One region of the Allobosea sp. 2KB_26 genome, then DNA from elsewhere that is predicted to be linked to it. Evidence: riboswitches for the same ligand, from Rfam matches in the RefSeq annotation. Region 1 holds a riboswitch; each other region holds the start of a gene.
What was found. Region 1 has a riboswitch for cobalamin ahead of AB4099_RS20080 (TonB-dependent receptor plug domain-containing protein). Riboswitches for the same ligand answer to the same signal wherever they lie in the genome.
Positions count from the first base shown of each region.

Region 2: another riboswitch for cobalamin. It lies ahead of metE (5-methyltetrahydropteroyltriglutamate--homocysteine S-methyltransferase); the one in region 1 lies ahead of AB4099_RS20080 (TonB-dependent receptor plug domain-containing protein).
Region 3: another riboswitch for cobalamin. It lies ahead of AB4099_RS18465 (ABC transporter substrate-binding protein); the one in region 1 lies ahead of AB4099_RS20080 (TonB-dependent receptor plug domain-containing protein).
Region 4: another riboswitch for cobalamin. It lies ahead of AB4099_RS18475 (ribonucleoside-diphosphate reductase subunit alpha); the one in region 1 lies ahead of AB4099_RS20080 (TonB-dependent receptor plug domain-containing protein).

Region 1 is NZ_JBFRHE010000007.1:212,579-217,034, forward strand. It holds gene AB4099_RS20070 (FecCD family ABC transporter permease) at 1-746, opposite strand, end outside; gene AB4099_RS20075 (ABC transporter substrate-binding protein) at 743-1,609, opposite strand; gene AB4099_RS20080 (TonB-dependent receptor plug domain-containing protein) at 1,606-3,549, opposite strand; cobalamin riboswitch at 3,670-3,870, opposite strand; gene ccoS (cbb3-type cytochrome oxidase assembly protein CcoS) at 3,888-4,064, opposite strand; gene AB4099_RS20090 (heavy metal translocating P-type ATPase) at 4,061-4,456, opposite strand, start outside.
Region 2 is NZ_JBFRHE010000006.1:244,872-249,327, reverse strand. It holds gene metE (5-methyltetrahydropteroyltriglutamate--homocysteine S-methyltransferase) at 1-1,921, opposite strand, end outside; cobalamin riboswitch at 2,031-2,255, opposite strand; gene AB4099_RS18520 (TonB-dependent hemoglobin/transferrin/lactoferrin family receptor) at 2,535-4,456, shown strand, end outside.
Region 3 is NZ_JBFRHE010000006.1:224,939-229,394, forward strand. It holds gene AB4099_RS18450 (class I SAM-dependent methyltransferase) at 1-144, opposite strand, end outside; gene AB4099_RS18455 (ABC transporter ATP-binding protein) at 157-924, opposite strand; gene AB4099_RS18460 (FecCD family ABC transporter permease) at 921-1,946, opposite strand; gene AB4099_RS18465 (ABC transporter substrate-binding protein) at 1,955-2,983, opposite strand; cobalamin riboswitch at 3,260-3,470, opposite strand; gene AB4099_RS18470 (ribonucleotide-diphosphate reductase subunit beta) at 3,561-4,456, opposite strand, start outside.
Region 4 is NZ_JBFRHE010000006.1:230,991-235,446, reverse strand. It holds gene AB4099_RS18485 (efflux transporter outer membrane subunit) at 1-1,008, opposite strand, end outside; gene cobF (precorrin-6A synthase (deacetylating)) at 1,446-2,207, opposite strand; cobalamin riboswitch at 2,469-2,670, shown strand; gene AB4099_RS18475 (ribonucleoside-diphosphate reductase subunit alpha) at 2,789-4,456, shown strand, end outside.

The DNA.
Region 1 (4,456 bases):
GTCAGTCGGGCGCGCAGCCAGGTCAGATCGAAGCCGAGACTCTTGGCGGTGTCCTCACCCAAGGTGAGGGCGTCGAGCGCAGGCGCCGTCAAAAGCAGCAGCAGCCAGCCCAGGAGCATCGGCGGCAGCACGAGCCAGACATGGAGCAGGCTGCGGTCAGCAAGGGAGCCCATCAGCCAGAAGACGATTTCCAGTGCGGCATAGGGATTTGGCGCGAGGTTGAGCGCAAGCGCGGTCATCGCGCCGGCGAAGCTGTTGATCGCAACGCCGGCGAGGATCAACGTCATCGTTCCGGCGCCGCGCCCCAGGAAGGCATAGAGCAGAAGCGTTGCCAGTGCCGCGCCAGCCATGCCGCCCAAGGGGAGGGCGAGCGCCATCGTCGCCGACAAGCCGCTATAGAAGACCACGACCGCGCCGAAGGCGGCGGCGCTCGAAATTCCGAGGATTCCGGGTTCGGCGAGGGGATTGCGCAGCAGGCCCTGCATCGCGGCGCCCGCAAGCCCGAGGCTGAAGCCGACAAGGGCGCCGAGCAGCGCGCGCGGCAGGCGGAGTTCGACAAGGACAAGGGCCGGCAGGGTCTTCCGCCCGGCGAGGGCGTCGGAGAGGGCCGCCTCGATGTCGAGTGGTGCATAGCCCACCGCCATGGAAACGAGCATCATGGTCAGCATCAACACGGCCAGGATGACAACGAGGCGCGCCAGCTTCGGCGTCGTCGCTCCTGCCCTGTCCTGAACCGCCAGTGTCATGAGCGCGATCCTTGCTTGCGGGAGGCGGCAAGCAGCTCGATCGCATCGAGCACGGCCGGTCCGGCGCAGGTCCAGAGTTTCGAGGGGAGGGCGACGAGCCTGACCCGCTCGCCGAGCTTCGTCAGGAGCGGATGATGAAGGATCTCATGGGCGAGCGAGGGTGGCCCGCCCGGCGTGGTGTTCAGGATCAGCATGTCGGCCCGTCCGAGAGCGACCGTCTCCAGCGCGATCTGGCCGTAATTGTCGATGCCGAGCTCGGCAGCGAGATTGGTCAGGCCCGCGCGGGTCAGGATCTCGTCCACCAGGGAGCCGCGCCCGACGGTGAAACCGTTCGGCCTCAGGACCAGCGCCCTGGTATGGCCCGCGATTGGGTTGGCGGCGAGCGCTTCGAGGCGCCGGTCGATCGCCGCGATCAGGGCCGCGCCGCGTTCGGCCTCGCCGAGCAAGACCGCCATCTCGGTGATCTGGGCACGCATTTCAGCGAGATTGCGCGGCACCCCGAATTCACGGACGGGCACGCCGGCCTTCTTCAGCAGCGCGACCGTGCTGCGCGTCGTGTAGGCGCCGGCGATGATCAGGTCGGGCTTGTAGCTCAGCACCTCCTCCACCAGGCCGTGATTGGCCGGGATGGTCTGGGCCATCTCGGCCATGTTGGCGTTGCGCGGGTCCTGGGAGAGCCAGGTGACTGAAGCGATGCGCTCGCGCTCGGCGAGCCGCAGCACCAATTCGTCCGTGCACATGTTGAGCGAGACGATACGGGATGGCTTTGCCGGGGTTTCAGCGGCCGGCAGGCCGCCAAAACCGAGCAAGAGGCCGAGCGCGAGGGCGCCGCCGGCCATCGCGCGGGCGGCCCAGCCCTTCACAGCGTTACCTTCAGGCCGCCATAGGCGCCCAGACCCGGTACCAGGAAGCCGACCGGGTTCTCGTAGCGCCTGTCCAGCAGGTTATCGATGCGGCCGAATACACTGAGCCTGTCCGTCGCCTTGTACTCGGCGGCGAGGTTGACGATGGCCGCGCCCGGCGCCCGCATGCGCGAGATCGAGAAGTCACGGTTTCCGTCGACGCGCTCACCCACATAGATCAGCGTCGCCGAAAGGGTGAGCTTGTCAACCGGGATCCAGCTCGCTGTCACGCTGGCCTTGTGACGGGGACGGCGCAGCAGTTCCTGTCGGGCGATGTCGTCCTTGGCGATGGTGAAGGTGTAGTCGGCCCGCACCTTGAACTGCGGCGAGATTTCGAGCGCGGCAAAGGCCTCGACGCCCTTGGTCGTGGCCTTGCCGATATTGGCATAGGAGTTCCGCGCCACGTTGGTGACGATCAGGTTCTCGATGTCGTTGTGGAAATAGGTGGCGCCGAACCGGACCTTGTCAGCGAGCAAGGGCTGCTCGAAGCCGAGATCCCAGCCGCGGCTTTCCTCCGGCTTCAGGTTGGGATTGCCGAAGAAGTTGAAGGCCGGTCGAGAATCGCTGAAGCGCTCGCTCAGGGTCGGGGCCTTGAACCCCGTGCCGTAGCTCGCCTTCAGCTTGGTTTCGGTCCCCGGCACGATATAGGCTGGCGCGAAGCGATAGGTCGTGTGGCCGCCAAAGGTCTCGTCATCGTCGTAGCGGATGTTCGAGACCATGAAGAGCCGGTCGCCGAAATTCGACTGCAGTTCGGCAAAGGCGCCCGTATTGCCGTTGGATGCCGTGAGCGCGCGGGTTTCCAGCCGCTCGCGCTCGTATTGCAGGCCCATCACGAGGGTCTGGCCCTTCATCAGCTCCAGGTCGCCGCGCCAGTCGACCTTGGTGCGTTCGCCGAGATTCTCCGTCGGCAGGCCGAGGATACCAATCGCATTCGGCGTGCGGCCGGTGCGGTCCTGATTGCTGTAGGACAGGCCGAAGCGATTGACGAAGCGCCCACCAAGCGGATCCCAGACGACCTCTCCGCGGGTGAAGGCCTGCTTGTAGTCCTGGCTGCTGCGGAAGCTGCTGGGCGTGCTCGGAAAGCCGGAATCGCCGGTGAAGAGCAGGTAGCCGTCAGTGTAGCGGCCGACCCAGTTCAGAGACAGCGTATCGGACAGCGCGACGCCGAACCGGGCCGAATAGGTCCAATTGTCGTAGGAATTCGGGTTGATGCGGCGCCCCGGCGGCACGAGCCCGGGAGGCGTCACCGGGGTCGAATCCGATTTGAAATGGGCGATGCTGAGGGCGTAGTTGAAGCGGTCATCGCCGCCGCTGAGGCCGACCGACTGGTTGAAGGTGCCGTATGAGCCGGCCTCGGCGCGGGCTGTCAGCTTCGGCGGACCCTCGCCACGCTTGGTGGTGATCGAGATGACGCCGCCCAGCGCGTTGGCGCCGTAGAGGCCGCTTTGCGGTCCGCGCAGCACTTCGATGCGCTCGATGTCGTCGGTCAGCAGCGAGCCGAAATCGAAGGAGCGGTTCGGGGTCGACGGGTCGTTGGCCTCGATGCCGTCGATTAATACCTTGACGTGGTTGGAGTTAGTGCCGCGGATGAAGACCGAGGTCAGCCCGCCCGGCCCGCCGGTCTGCACGATATTGAGGCCGGGAACGGCGGCGAGCGCCTGCGGCAGGGTCCGGCGCTGCTCGCGCTCGATGTCACCGGCAGTGATGACGGTCACGGAATTGGCGATCTCGCGCGCTGGCGTGGGTCGCGTCGTCGCGCTGACGACGATTTCGTCGAGGGCAATCGAGCCGGTGGCTGACTGGGCCGAGGCCTCTCTGGCGGGGAGGGAGCCGGCGGAGACAAGGAGCGGCAGGGTGATGAGCAGCCGGCTGCGCCGGGCAACCTTGGGAGGACGGATCACGATGGGACCTCGGGCGTTGACGTCTGTGGCACGTCACCGCGAACGCGAGGCCCCGTCCGCTGCCCTTAGCCAGCGTGCAGTTCAACAAGCGATCGAAACACCCCGTCCGAACGTGTTCGCGTGTGACCACGGCTGACGGCAGGTCTCCTGGCTCGCGGGTCGGTGCCTTGTCGCCGCCTTCCCAGGTCCGAGGGCCCCAGTGGCGTGTGGCGAAAGGCTCGCCGCTTACAGTTGCGGGGGCAGCCACGGCATTGAATGGCGAACCATCCGCACCGCGTTCCCTTTTGATCCCCTAAGGGAACCGTCGCTGGCGAGGTAAGGCCGGAATGGCCGCTGCGTCAATGATCGTTGGTGCGGGTGTCCCCAGGCGAACGCAGGTCGTCATCCCTCAAAATGCGCCAGCTCGGTCCCTCGAGATCGCTGAACTGGCCGGTGCGCATGCACCAGAAGAAGGCCGCCAACCCCAGCAGTCCGAGACCGAGCGCCAGGGGGAACAGGATCACCAGGATATTCATGCCGCCACTCCCGTATTCTGCCGCGGCAGGCCGCGTCCCGCGCGCAGCGCGTTGAGCGTGACCACCAGTGACGAGCCCGACATCGCGACGGCTGCGACGAGCGGCGTCGCGAAGCCCGCGACGGCAATCGGCACCGCGACGGCATTGTACAGCACCGCAAACCAGAGGTTTTCCAGCATGAGGTTGCGCGCCCTGCGGGCGATGCGCAGGCTGTCTGCGACCGGCATCAGGCTGTCGCCGATGAAGACGATGTCGGCCGAAGCCTGCGCCAGGTCGGTCGCGCTGATCGGCGAGATCGAGACATGGGCCTTGGCAAGCGCCGGAGCGTCGTTGAGCCCGTCGCCGATCATCAGCGCCTTGCGCCCCTTGGCGCTGAGTCGGTCGAGCGCCTT
Region 2 (4,456 bases), on a different contig from region 1:
ACTCGCCCTTGCGCAGCGGCAGCCCCTCGCGCAGCGCCGCCTCGTCGATCTGGATCATCGCAGCACCGGCCGTCTCAAGGTCGACGACCTCGTCGCGGATCGCGAGCGCGATCTGGCGGCAGGAGGCGCTGCGCGGGATGTCATCACGGACGAAGGACCAGTTCAGGATCGTCACCGGCCCGGTCAGCATGCCCTTCATCGGCTTCGAGGTCAGCGACTGCGAATAGGTCCACCAGCCGACGGTCATCGGCTTCGGCCGCGAGACATCGCCGAACAGGATCGGCGGACGCACACAGCGCGAGCCATAGCTCTGGACCCAGCCGTGTTTGGTGAAGGCGAAGCCGGCGAGCTGCTCGCCAAAATACTGCACCATGTCGTTGCGCTCGAACTCGCCATGGACGAGCACGTCGAGGCCGATCTCCTCCTGCCAGCGTACCGTGCGCTCAGTTTCCTCGCGCAGGAACTGCTCATAGTCGGCATCGCTGATCAGGCCCTTGGCATGAGCCGAGCGGGCCTTGCGGACCTCTGTGGTCTGCGGGAAGGAGCCGATCGTCGTCGTCGGGAAGACCGGCAGATTGAAGCGCTCGCGCTGCAATCTCGCGCGTGCGGCGAAGGGGCTCTGGCGGTCCGTCATGCTGGGCGTCACTGCCGCGACACGCGCTGCGACAGCGGAATCGTGGACCTTCGGCGAGGCCCTTCGGGCCGCCGCTGCGGCCGCTGAGGCGTCCAGCGGCTCCCTGACGCTGTCACGGCCACCGGCAAGGGCTTTGCCCAGCACCGAGAGCTCGCCCATCTTCTGCACGGAGAAGGCGAGCCAGCTCTTCAGGTCGACATCGAGATCGGTTTCGAGATCGAGATCGATCGGTGTGTGCAGCAGCGAGCAGGACGGCGCGATCTGGACATGGTCGGTACCGCGCTTGGCCACAACCGGCTCGAGCCGGTCGAGCAGCGCCGGCAGGTTGGCACGCCAGATGTTGCGGCCATCGATCATGCCGAGCGACAGAACGAGCCCATGCGGCGCCTTGGCGAGCACCCCCTCGAGCTGTGAGGGTGCGCGCACGAGGTCGAGATGGAGGCCGGCGACCGGCAGCGCGACCGCCGTGTCGAGATTGTCGCCGAGACCACCGAAATAGGTCGTCAGCATGACCTTCAGCTGCGGCAAGGCATGGGCGATGGTGGCATAGGTCCGGCGCAGGGCGTCGCGGGCGGCCTCGTCGAGATCGAGCACCAGACAAGGCTCGTCGATCTGGACCCATTCAGCGCCGTTGGCGGAAAGGCGGCGCAGCACATCGATATAGACCGGCAGCAACTCGCCGAGCAGCGAGAGCGGATCGAGGCTGGCGTCCTTGCTCTTGCCGAGCTTCAAAAAGGTGACCGGCCCAAGCAGAACGGGGCGGGTGTCGTAGCCGAGTGACTTGGCTTCACGATACTCGTCGACCGCCTTGAGCGAGGACAGTGCGAAGCGCTGTCCAGTCGCGAATTCCGGCACCATGTAGTGGTAGTTGGTGTCGAACCACTTGGTCATTTCCTGCGCAGGGGCGCCGTGGGAATGCTCGTGGTCGTGGTGGGCATGGCCGCAGGAGGTGTGCGGCTCGGTCTCGCCTTGCGCGCCTCGCGCCATGGCGAAATAGGTTGGCAGCCCGACCGGACCACCCTTCCAGCCATAGATCTCGGGAATCGCGCCGACCATCACGCTGGTGTCCAGCACCTGATCGTAGAACGAGAAGTCGTTCGACGGGATGACGGTGACGCCGCGTGCCTTCTGGCGGGCCCAGTTGGCGGCGCGCAGGGCGGCGGCGGTGTCGAGCAGGTCCTTTTCGGTCGACTTGCCCGACCAATAGCTTTCGAGAGCGAGCTTGAGTTCGCGACGCGGACCAATGCGCGGCGTCCCAAGGGTCGCGACAGGAAGTGAAGATGACATAGGCTTACCCCAAAAGTTGGGAGCAAAGGCCAAAGCGGACGCGTCCGGGATTCCGCCGGCGAAGAGCCTGCGCAATCGCAAAGCGCTCCACCGGGACACCCCGCCCGAGGACGTTCAGTTCGTCGAGGCAGGTCTCCTGGCTCACGGGTCATCGCTGCTGTCCGGCCTTCCCGAGACCTTGCCGGCCTCAGTGACACATCTTGGACAGCGGCTCACCGCTTACAGTTGCGGGGGCAGCGCCGGCCTTGCCCAGGTCAATAGCGACCTCGACGCACCGGCTTCCCTCTTAGCTCCGGGCAAACAGACCCGGAGAACCACGACAGCCCAACCTAGGTCCAAATGCTCGCCGCAGTCAATGGAAATATAAAGACATCTTTATGTCTCCATGTCGCTATCTGTGTCGACTGGCCCTGCTACGACTGCGGGATGTTCCATGGTTGCGCGCAGACGATGCGGGGCAAGAAGTTCCCGCGCGGCTGCTAAAGTAGAATAATTAGAATCTATATCTATTACAGATTGCAAATGTAGTTCGCGCGACAAAAGCGCATCAGAAAGCACTGTGTTAAATTTACAATTGCGAATCCTAGTACCGGCGGACTACATCCACCCGCAAATGGACTGGGGTCTTCCAATGAAGAACAAATCAAAACTATATTTTTCAGCCGCATTCCTTTTTACAATCCTTCAAAGCACGATTTGTTACTCTCAAGCGATCGCGGATGGCGGCAGTGCGTCACCGGCGTTCACGCTCGACCAGATTACGGTCACGGCGACACGTGGTGAGAAGCAGGCTCTCGATGTTCCCGGCGTCGTGAACGTTATCTCACGGCAGGAACTCGACGAGCGCATGACGCGCGACATGCAGGACCTCGTGCGCTATCAGCCCGGCGTCAGCGTCAACCGCCTGACCAGCGGCACCGACCCGTTCAGCAACCTCGATGGCTTCACGATCCGCGGGGTCGGCGGAAACCGCGTCCAGATGCAGGTCGATGGATCGCGGGTGATCGAACGCATCACCGATGGCAATCGCAACTTCGTCGAGATGCCCTTCCTGAAGAGTGTCGAGATCGTGCGTGGCCCGGGCTCCGTGCTCTGGGGCGCCGATGCTCTGGGCGGCATCGTCGCCTACCGTACGCTCGATCCCCAGGACCTGCTGAAAGGCAAGGACAAGCCGTATGCCGTACGTCTCGATGCCGGGTATGATAGTTTCGACCGCTCCTTCACCAAGACCGGCATCGCAGCCTTCAGGCTCACCCCTGCCCTCGAAGCCATTGTCGGCCTGAGCCAGAAGACGGCGGAGGAGGCCAAACTCAGCCGTGCCCGGGCCGATGGCGGCCGCTGGGGCTGCCCCGTGCCGAGCCTGCGCTATCTCGGCTGCGACACGCTGAACCCGCTCGACAGCACGGTTTGGAACGCCTTCGGCAAGATCGTCTTCTCGCCGACGACAGACCATACGTTCAAGCTGACCGGCGAGTATTTCGATAACAGCTCAAAGGTAAACCAGCTATGGGACTACAATGTCCTCGCGTCTGGCCTCCGCAACGGACCCTATATCCGAGACGAAGTGAAGTCGCGCCAGCGCATCGCCTTCGAGCATCAATGGGATGTCGGCGCGAGCTTCCTCGACTCGATCCGCTGGCAGGCATCGTTCTCGCCGCAGAAGCGTGAGGTCACCAATAATCGCTACCAGACGCAGACCAACAACCAGCAGCGTTTCACCCGCGGCTTCCTCGACTACTCCGAGCAATTCTCCCAGCTCGATATCCAGGCCAAGTCGAGCTTCGCACTCGGCTCGAGCTTCCACAGGCTGACCTACGGTTTCCAGGGCGACATCACCAAGACCGATTATGAGCGTCGCGACGACGTCCGGAACATGTCGACGGGCGTCACCACCACGACGATCGCAGGCGGCTTCAACTTCGCCAACGCGACGACCACGCGCTATGATTTCTATCTGCAAGACGAAATCGAGTTGCTGAACGGTCGCTGGACGATCACGCCGGGCGTCCGCCATGCCAATTACAACATCGATCCGAGCATTGGACCGGGCTACGTCATCGTGCCGGGCAAGGCGCCGCGCGAGATCGAGTCGCACAAGCTGATCCCGCAGGTCGGCACGATCTTCAAGCTCGACGAGACCTATTCGCTCTATGCCCGCTACGCCCAAGGCTTCAAGATGCCGACGGCGCAGCAGCTCTATACTTCGCTGCCCATGGGCACTCAGAATCTGATCCCGAACCCGGATCTCAAGCCCGAGAGCGTCAACTCCTACGAAGGCGGCATTCGCGGCCGCTTCGACAATGGCTGGTTCTCGGTCGGCGTCTTCCATGCCGACTACAAGGATTTCATTCAGAACTTCGCGACGATTCCCGGCACGACCGATCTGACCTATCGCAACCTGTCGAGCGTAAAGATCTCCGGTATCGAGGCATCGGCCGAGTGGAAATTCCACGAGCGCTGGCTCGCCAATGTCGCGGTGAGCTACCAGTACGGTACGCAGAAAGCCGATGCTGGCGCTTTGACGACGCCCTATAA
Region 3 (4,456 bases), on a different contig from region 1:
GGGGCCATCCGCCTCGAAGGCGGCCTCAAGCACGGCTCGCCAGAGGTCGCGCTGGGCGACATGCGAGGCAGCACCATCAAATTTGGGGGCACGGGCGTTCCAGTAGTCGGTGACACCGGCCCCAACGCTTCGCTGCATCGTCATGGCTTTTCCGCCTCAAAAGGGTTCGATCAGATACTCGATGTGCCTTCGGCCCGATGCGGCGCGGCGGATGGAGACCGCGACACCGAAGACATGCTGGATCAGCGGTTCGGTCATCACGGTTTCCGGCGTCCCGGCATCGACCAGCTTGCCCTCATGCAGCACGGCGATCTCGTCGCAGAAAAGCGAGGCCAGGTTGAGATCGTGCAACGCCATGATGCAGGTGATGCCCAGGCGCCTGATCAGTGTCAGGATCGATAGCTGATGCTGGATATCGAGATGGTTGGTCGGCTCGTCGAGGATGAGTTCACTCGGCATTTGTGCCAATGCGCGCGCGATGTGGACGCGCTGGCGCTCTCCGCCCGATAGAGTGTGCCAGAACTGGTCATGCCGATCGGCCATATCGACGCGCGCCAGCGCGGCCTCGACCGCGTCTTCGTCGGTCCTTGTCCAGGAGGCGAGTGCGCCGCGATGCGGGGTCCGTCCGAGTCTGACGACGTCGCACACGGAGAGCTGGATCTCGGTCGTCGCCTGCTGCTCGACAAAGGCCAGGCGCCGGGCGAGTTCGTGCCGCGGCAAGGTGCCGATTTCACAGTCATCGAGTGTCACCACGCCGCTGGCGACCTTGCGCAGGCGGCAGAGCAGCCGCAACAGGCTCGACTTCCCCGAGCCGTTGGGGCCGATGAGACCGAGAATCTTTCCGGGTTTGGCGTGCAGCGTCACGCCGTCCACGATCATGCGCCCACCGGCGCTCCAACGGACGTCACGCGCAGCCAGCGTCATGCCGGCCGCCTTGCACGATAGAGTATGAAGGCGAAAGCCGGGGCCCCGAACAGCGCCGTCACGACGCCAATCGGCAGAATCTGCTGCGGCACCAGCGTCCGCGACAGAATGTCGGCAAGAATCATGAAGATTGCACCGATGATCAGGCATGCCGGGAGTAGCCGGGCATGGGCTGGGCCCGTCAGGAAGCGCGCGGCGTGAGGTATGACAAGACCGACGAATCCGATCGTGCCGACGATGCTGACCATGGTCGCGGTCATGACGGCCGTGGTCGCGAATAGCACGATGCGCACGCGGGTCACCGCCACGCCCAATGCGGCGGCGGCATCCGCCCCGAAGGCGAACGCATCGAGCGCCTTCGTATGAAAGATGCAGACGGCGAAGCCCGCGAAGGCCACTGGCGTGGCGAGCCAGACATCGGGCCAGCGCACGCCTCCGAAATTGCCGAGAAGCCAGAACATCACGCCGCGGGCCTGTTCGGCACTGGCCAGCGTGGTGACGATCGTCGCGGTCGCCGCATTGAACAGCTGCGATCCGGCGACGCCTGCGAGAATCACGCGGTCGGTCGCGCCGCCGGACCCGGCGGCGAGCAAGGCCACGATGACAAGTGCAGCAATGGCGCCGAGGAAGGCTCCACCGGATATGCTGAGTGCAGCGCCGCCGAAGCCCAGGATCATCACCGCGACCGCACCCGTCGAGGCTCCGGCCGAGATACCAAGGATATAGGGTTCTGCGAGAGGATTACGCAGGAGCGCCTGCAGGATCGCGCCCGAAAGCGCGAGCGCTCCTCCGCAGAGGGCCGCCACCACAGCCCGGCTCAAGCGGTAGTCAAAGATGACGCCCTGCTGGATCGCGCTCACGGGGTAGTCGAGATCGAACAACCCGTTGCCCAGGGCTTTGAAGACCGTGGCAAGCGGGATCGACATCTCTCCGATCGTCACGGCGAGTGCGATCGCGAGTATCAGCAGGACGAAGGCGAGGAGCGCTACTGCGCCCCTCGCCGACCAGTTGGGCCGAACCACTCCATGGCTCACTTGGTGAGGCCGAAGCTCTTGATGCCGTTGGCCAGCGCCTCGATGCCGTCGATCGTATCAAGCCCGGCCCTGGTCGCGCCGACATCCATGATCACGATCCGCTGCTGCCGGCTGGCGTCGAGCTTGCTCGCAACCGCGTCGGTCTTGAGGAAGTCGAGCTTGAGATTGATGTCGTCTGCCGGGAAACGCCGGCGATCCATCTTGACCACGACGATGACGGCAGGGTTGGTGGAAGCGACGGTCTCCCAACCGACCAGCGGCCATTCCTCGTTGGTGGTGATGACGTTCCGGGCGCCGAGCTTCGACAGGATATAGGCAGGCACGCCATTCTTGCCGGCCAGGAAGGCGTCCCCCTTGATGTCCTTGCTGGAGAACCAGACGACGACAGGAACATCCTGCGGCTTGATCCCGGCAACAGAAGCGACCGCCTTGTCCTCGCGCGCCTTCAATTCAGCGACCAGCGCCTCGGCGCGATCGGAGACATCGAAGATCTGCCCGAACTCGCGAATATTGCGATAGACGAGTTCCATCGTGAACATCTGCGTGCGGACGCCGTCGCCCGGCCCGGAATTGTCCTTGCCGACGCAATCGGTGGGGGAAACGTAGGTCGGCACTTTCAGCTTCGCAAACTGGTCGCGCTTGCCGACGATACCGTTGGGGCCGATATGCCATTCGAACATCGCAGTCACGAGGTCCGGCTCCTGGGCGACGACAGCCTCGAAACTCGGATCGTTGTCGGCAAGCCGCTTCACCTTGGCGTTGACCGCCTCATAGGGCTTCGCGACAGGGCTGAACCACACGGCTGTGCCCACGACCTTGTCGCCGAGCCCGAGCGCGTAGAGGATCTCGGTCTGCGTCTGTCCGACAGCCACGACGCGCTTTGGCGCCTGGTTGAACGTTATCGTCTCCCGGCAATTCTCCAGCGTCAGCGGATACTGCGTCGGTGCGGCCAAGGCCGCTCCCGACATCGACATGCCGATGGCTGCGACGAACGAAAGGCAAGAAAGGCGTGCAGCGCTGCGCATTGAAATCTCCGATAGCGTCGAGCGGCCGCATGCGTCGCGAAGCTCGTGGGCCTCGCACGGTCGATCTTGAAATGTAACAGTATTACAATTTTGATAGGCCGCTCGATACGTCTGCGTCAAGCGCTCTGCCACGACTGCGATGGCGTGGTTCAGCATCATGGACATGGAATTCATCGCTCCCCGAGATGACGAGCCGGGAGCTTGAGCGGATCGGTTCGGGGGTGCCGGTCTACGACCTGCCGCCGACGCAAATCCCCCCGGACACCCCGCCCGAAAGACGCTTCTGCGATCAGGGCAGGTCTCCTGGCTCGCGGGTCAGCGCTGGCTTCGCCCGGCCTTCCCGGCGTTGAGAGCGCCAGTGGACGATGGGAGAAGAGCTCGCCGCTTACAGTTGCGGGGGCAGCCTCGGATTCGGCGCAGGGCGCCTCACCGAATTCCCTCTTAGCTTCGGGCCTGAGCCCGAAGAACCTTGATCGCGGCCGACCATAGAGGGGCCCAACGCGGCGTCAAGCCGCAGGCACCGACCACACCGCTTGCTGATGGAGCCCTGCAGTGAGGCGGCCCCATCCTTCTCGGCTCACTCCCAGCTCAGGGCGCCGCCGTTCTGGTATTCGATGACGCGGGTCTCGAAGAAGTTCTTCTCCTTCTTCAGGTCCATCGCCTCGCTCATCCAGGGAAACGGGTTTTCCGTTTCCGCGAAGACGGGGCTGAGGCCGAGTTGCGCACAACGGCGGTTGGCGATGAAATGCATGTACTGCTCGCAGAGCGCGGCATTGAGGCCGAGGAAACCGCGCGGCATGGTGTCCCGGCCATAGGCGGCCTCAAGTTCGGCAGCGTTGCGAATCATGCCGCGCAACTCGTCCTGGAAGGCCCTGGTCCAGAGATGCGGGTTCTCGATCTTGATCTGGTTGATCACGTCGATGCCGAAATTCAGGTGAATGCTCTCGTCGCGCAGGATGTACTGGTACTGCTCGGCGATGCCGACCATCTTGTTGCGCCGGCCGAGCGACAGGATCTGGGCAAAGCCGGTGTAGAACCACATGCCTTCGAAGATCACGTAGAAGGCGACGAGGTCGCGCAGGAAGGCCTGATCGGCCTCGGGCGTGCCGGTCTCGAAATCGGGGTCGTCGAGATGCTGGGTATGCTTCAGCGCCCAGGCCGCCTTGTCGGTGATCGAGGGCACCTCGCGATACATGTTGAAGAGCTCACCCTCGTCGAGGCCGAGGCTTTCGACGATGTACTGGAAGGTGTGGGTGTGCACCGCCTCCTCGAAAGCCTGGCGCAGCAGGTATTGCCGGCATTCCGGATTGGTGAGATGGCGGTAGATCGCGAGCACAATGTTGTTGGCGACGAGGCTTTCGGACGCCGCGAAGAAGCCGAGATTGCGCTTGATCGCGCGACGCTCGTCCTCGGTCAGCCCGTCCTTCGATTTCCACAGGGCGATATCGGCCTGCATCGAGACCTCTGTCGGCA
Region 4 (4,456 bases), on a different contig from region 1:
GCCGAGCTTCAGCGCCGAGGTCGAGATATTGCCGGTCAAGCTGACGGACGGGTAGCGAACCGCCTCGGCCTGACCGATCCGTGCCGTCGCCTGGGCGAGACTGCGTTCGGCCCGCCGGACATCCGGCCGATTGCGCAGCACGTCCGCCGGGACGCCGGCTTGCGGTGGCGCGGGCGTCGACGGCACCTTTCCCGCACCGGTCAAGCGCGAGCCCATTGCGGATGGCGGGCGGCCAACCAGCACCGCAATACGGTGCAGGGTCTGCGCCAGCGCGGTTTCGAGCGCCGGGATCTGCGCCTCGGTGCTCGCGACCTGCGCCACCGCCCTCGCCGTATCGACAGCAGAGACATCGCCGGCCTGGAAACGGACCCGCGTCAGCGCCTCGGTCACCCGCTGGGTTTCAACTGTCCGCCTCGCCAGCGCAAGGCGCGCCTGGTAGCCGCGCGCCTCGATGACGGCCGAAGCGACATCCCCAATAAGCGTCAATAGTACTCCGTCGAGATCATCGTCGGCGGCATCGACGCCATAGGTCGCGGCTTCGACGGCGCGGTCGCGCCCGCCGAAGATATCGAGCTCCCAGGAGGTGTCGAAGCCCGCGCGGAAGCTGTTGCTCATGCCGTTGCCGCCGCCTGAATCGGAGCTTGTGGCGTAACGCGAACGCGTTGCCGATGCTGAACCATTGACCTGAGGAAACAGCGGGGCGACCGCCTGGATCCTGCTCGCGCGCGCTTCGCGGATCCGCGCTTTCGCCTGGGCTACATCGAGGTTGCCCGCGATCGCCTCCGTGACGAGCCCGTTCAGGACCGGGTCCTTGAATTGCCGCCACCATTCCGACGGAGCGGCAGGCCGAGCAGCCGAAGCTCCGCCATTCCATCGGGCCGGCAGATCTTGCGCGGGAGCAACATAGTCCGGACCGACCGAGCAGGCACCCAGGCAGAACAGAACTGGCAACGCGAGCAGCCTCGTCCGGTCCGATTTCAGCCTGTCGCGAGAGTGCATCCCGTCCATGTCCGCCGCATTGGCGACCTTTCCACTCCGGGCGGAAAGAGCGCAGATCGGCGGTCATAGGCGCCGTATTTCAGAATGATTCCAAAGACGAAGCCCCCGCGGGATGCCGGTCTCTGGCTATCGTGAACGCCTACAAAGCGGCCCGACGAATTGCAAGGCGCCAAACCTACGAAAGCGGTTCATCGGGGTTTGAGCCAGGGCCAACTCGGGGTGATCCGACGGCCAACGCGACCGCGATACCTTCCGCCCTGCTCCCGTAGACGTGGCTATATGGGTCGGCAACGACGCGCGATCGGCGGCTGAGCTCGGTCATCGGGAGATCCGGCGCGATGGCTTCGCTTTCAGCTCCGGGCAAACAGCCCGGGAGAGCAATCCGCCCGACGAGGCGAACGGAGGCATGACGACATCTCCATGTCTTCATGAGCGCATTGCGCCGTTCAGTCCTCGTCGCGTCTCCGAAGCAGATAGGTGTCCATGATCCAGCCCTTTTCCTCTCGGGCTTCGCGCCGGATGCGCTCGATATCGCCCATCACCTCCGACAGCCTTCCGGCGACCAGAATCTCATCCTCGGTCCCGAGATAGGCGCCCCAATAGATATCGAGATCTTCACCCGCGACACGCTTGAAGGCCTGGTCCCCGTCGAGCATGACGACCACACTATCGAGGTTGTTGGGAAAGCCTTCCGCGAGTTTGCGTCCAGTGGTGATCAACACGGGCTCGCCGATCCGGTTGAGCGCCACCCGGTGTCGAGCCGCAAGGGCCTGCACACTGCTGATACCCGGGATCACATCGTATTCGAGCGCAAAGCCCTTGGCGCGAATCTGCTCGATGATCCGGAGCGTGCTGTCATAGAGCGTGGGATCCCCCCAGACGAGGAAGGCTCCGCATTCACCCTCCCCGAGTTCTCTCGTGAACAGGCCCTCGTAGTCATGGGCAATACGGGCATGCCATTCGTCGACGCTTCCACGGTAATTCGTTCCAGCGGCCGCACGCTCGGGGATCGGAACCTGAACCAGGCGATAATCCGAGCCTTCGATGAAGCGCTCGCAGATGTCCTTCCGCAGCCGTCCGAGCTCCGCCTTGTCTGTCCCCTTGTCGGGAATGAAGAAGACATCGACCTGGTTGAGGGCGTTGATCGCCTGGACCGTGACATAGTCAGGATTGCCGGCACCAATTCCGATGATCAGGATCTTGCGCATTCGGCCTCCATGTCCGGGCTCAGATGCCCCACCGTCCCAAAGCCATAACATGGAGGACGGCAGCACGAGCAGCTGCGCCATGACGCCCTCGGGCCCGGCGCCGAATGTAATTCGGCGCCGGTTTGCATCGATGGTGGTGATCCCGGGCTCATCGCGAGATGGCGGAGACAGGACGCAGAAGCGGCCAATTCGACCAATCCCGCTCTTCACAGGCTAACGGGTAGGCCGCGGCAAGCTGTTGACAGAATCATCGCGCTAACCACTAGATATGGTGGTCACGGTCTCTCGAGTCGCAAGATCGAGAGCTAAGAGGGAAGCCGGTGCGAAACCGGCGCTGCCCCCGCAACTGTCAGCGGCGAGTACTTGTCCAGGATATCAGTCACTGAGGCCACCAGGCCTTGGGAAGACGGGACAAGAGCGATGACCCGCGAGCCAGGAGACCTGCCGCGACAGCAGAATCGTCCTCGGGCGGGGTGTCCCGGTGGATCGCTTGGTCATGTCTGCGGGCGCTCGTCGCCGCGACATTCTCCGTTGCGACTCCGCCAGGCCTTTGCCCCCTACAGATTGGGGTTTGAAAGCCGATGTCCCTCGCGACCGATACCATCCGCCCTGAGACGTTCAGCCCGATCGCGTCGCAAGGCAGCGATACGCGATCGACTGCGGAACCGGCCTACCAGGTGATCCGCCGCAATGGCAGTGTCACCCCTTTCGACGCCTCCAAGATCAGCATCGCGCTGACCAAGGCGTTCCTGGCGGTCGAGGGCAGCAGCGCCGCCGCATCGCGCCGGATCCACGACATCGTCGCGGAGTTGACCCAGCAGATCATCGCCGGGCTGACGCGGCGCGCCGATGCCGGCCGCACCTTCCATATCGAGGATGTGCAGGATCAGGTCGAACTCGCGCTGATGCGCAGCGAACACCATAAGGTCGCCCGCGCCTATGTGCTCTACCGCGAGGAGCGAGCCCAGGAGCGGGCCCGCGCCAAGGCGGAAGCGAAGCCTGCGGTCGCCACGGCACCGGTGCTGCGCATGAAGGCGGCCGACGGCGCGCTCGTGCCGCTCGACGCGGCGCGCCTCGCAACTGTCATTCGCGAAGCCTGCGCCGGGCTTGACGGCGTCTCGGCCGAAGCCGTGCTGAGCGAAGCGCAGCGTAACCTCTATGACGGCATCAGCCAGGACGAGTTGGCGCAGGCACCGATCCTGGCCGCGCGAACTTTGGTCGAGACCGAGCCGAACTATTCCAAGGTCTCGGCTCGCCTCCTGCTCGACAAGCTCCGCCACGAGGCGTTGAGCTTCGTCTCCGGCCGGCCGGAACAGGCCACTCAGTCAGAAATGTCAGGGCGTTATGGCGACTATCTCCACGCCTATGTGAAGACCGGCATTGCCAACGAACTGCTCGATCCCGAGCTTGGACGCTTCGATCTCGCCCGGCTTGCGGCTGCGCTCAAGCCGGAGCGCGACCTCCAGTTCGACTATCTCGGCTTCCAGACGCTCTATGACCGCTATTTCCTGCATGTCCGAGGCAACCGCTTCGAGCTGCCGCAGGCCTTCTTCATGCGTGTCGCGATGGGTTTGGCGATCCGCGAGATCGACCGCGAGGCGCGAGCGATCGCCTTCTACGACCTGCTCTCCTCTTTCGACTTCATGGCCTCGACGCCGACCCTGTTCAACGCAGGAACCCTCAGGCCGCAGCTCTCCTCCTGCTTCCTGACCACGGTGCCGGACGATCTCGACGGCATCTTCAAGGCGGTGAAGGACAACGCCCTGCTGGCCAAATATTCCGGCGGGCTCGGCAATGATTGGACGCCCGTGCGCGGCCTCGGTGCCCATATCAAGGGCACCAATGGCGAGAGCCAGGGCATCGTGCCCTTCCTCAAGGTCGCCAACGACACCGCGATCGCCGTCAATCAGGGCGGCAAGCGCAAGGGCGCGGTCTGCGCCTATCTCGAAACCTGGCATGTCGACGTCGAGGAGTTCCTCGACCTGCGCAAGAACACCGGCGACGACCGCCGCCGTACCCATGACATGAACACCGCGAACTGGATCCCCGACCTGTTCATGCAGCGCGTTGCGGCCGGGGGGCAGTGGACCCTGTTCTCGCCTGACGAGACGCCCGACCTCCACGATCTCTACGGCAAGCCGTTCAAGGCGGCCTATGAGGCCTATGAGGCCAAGGCCGAACGCGGCGAGATCAAGGTATTCAAGCGCCTGAACGCCCTCGATCTCTGGCGCAAGATGCTGACCATGCTG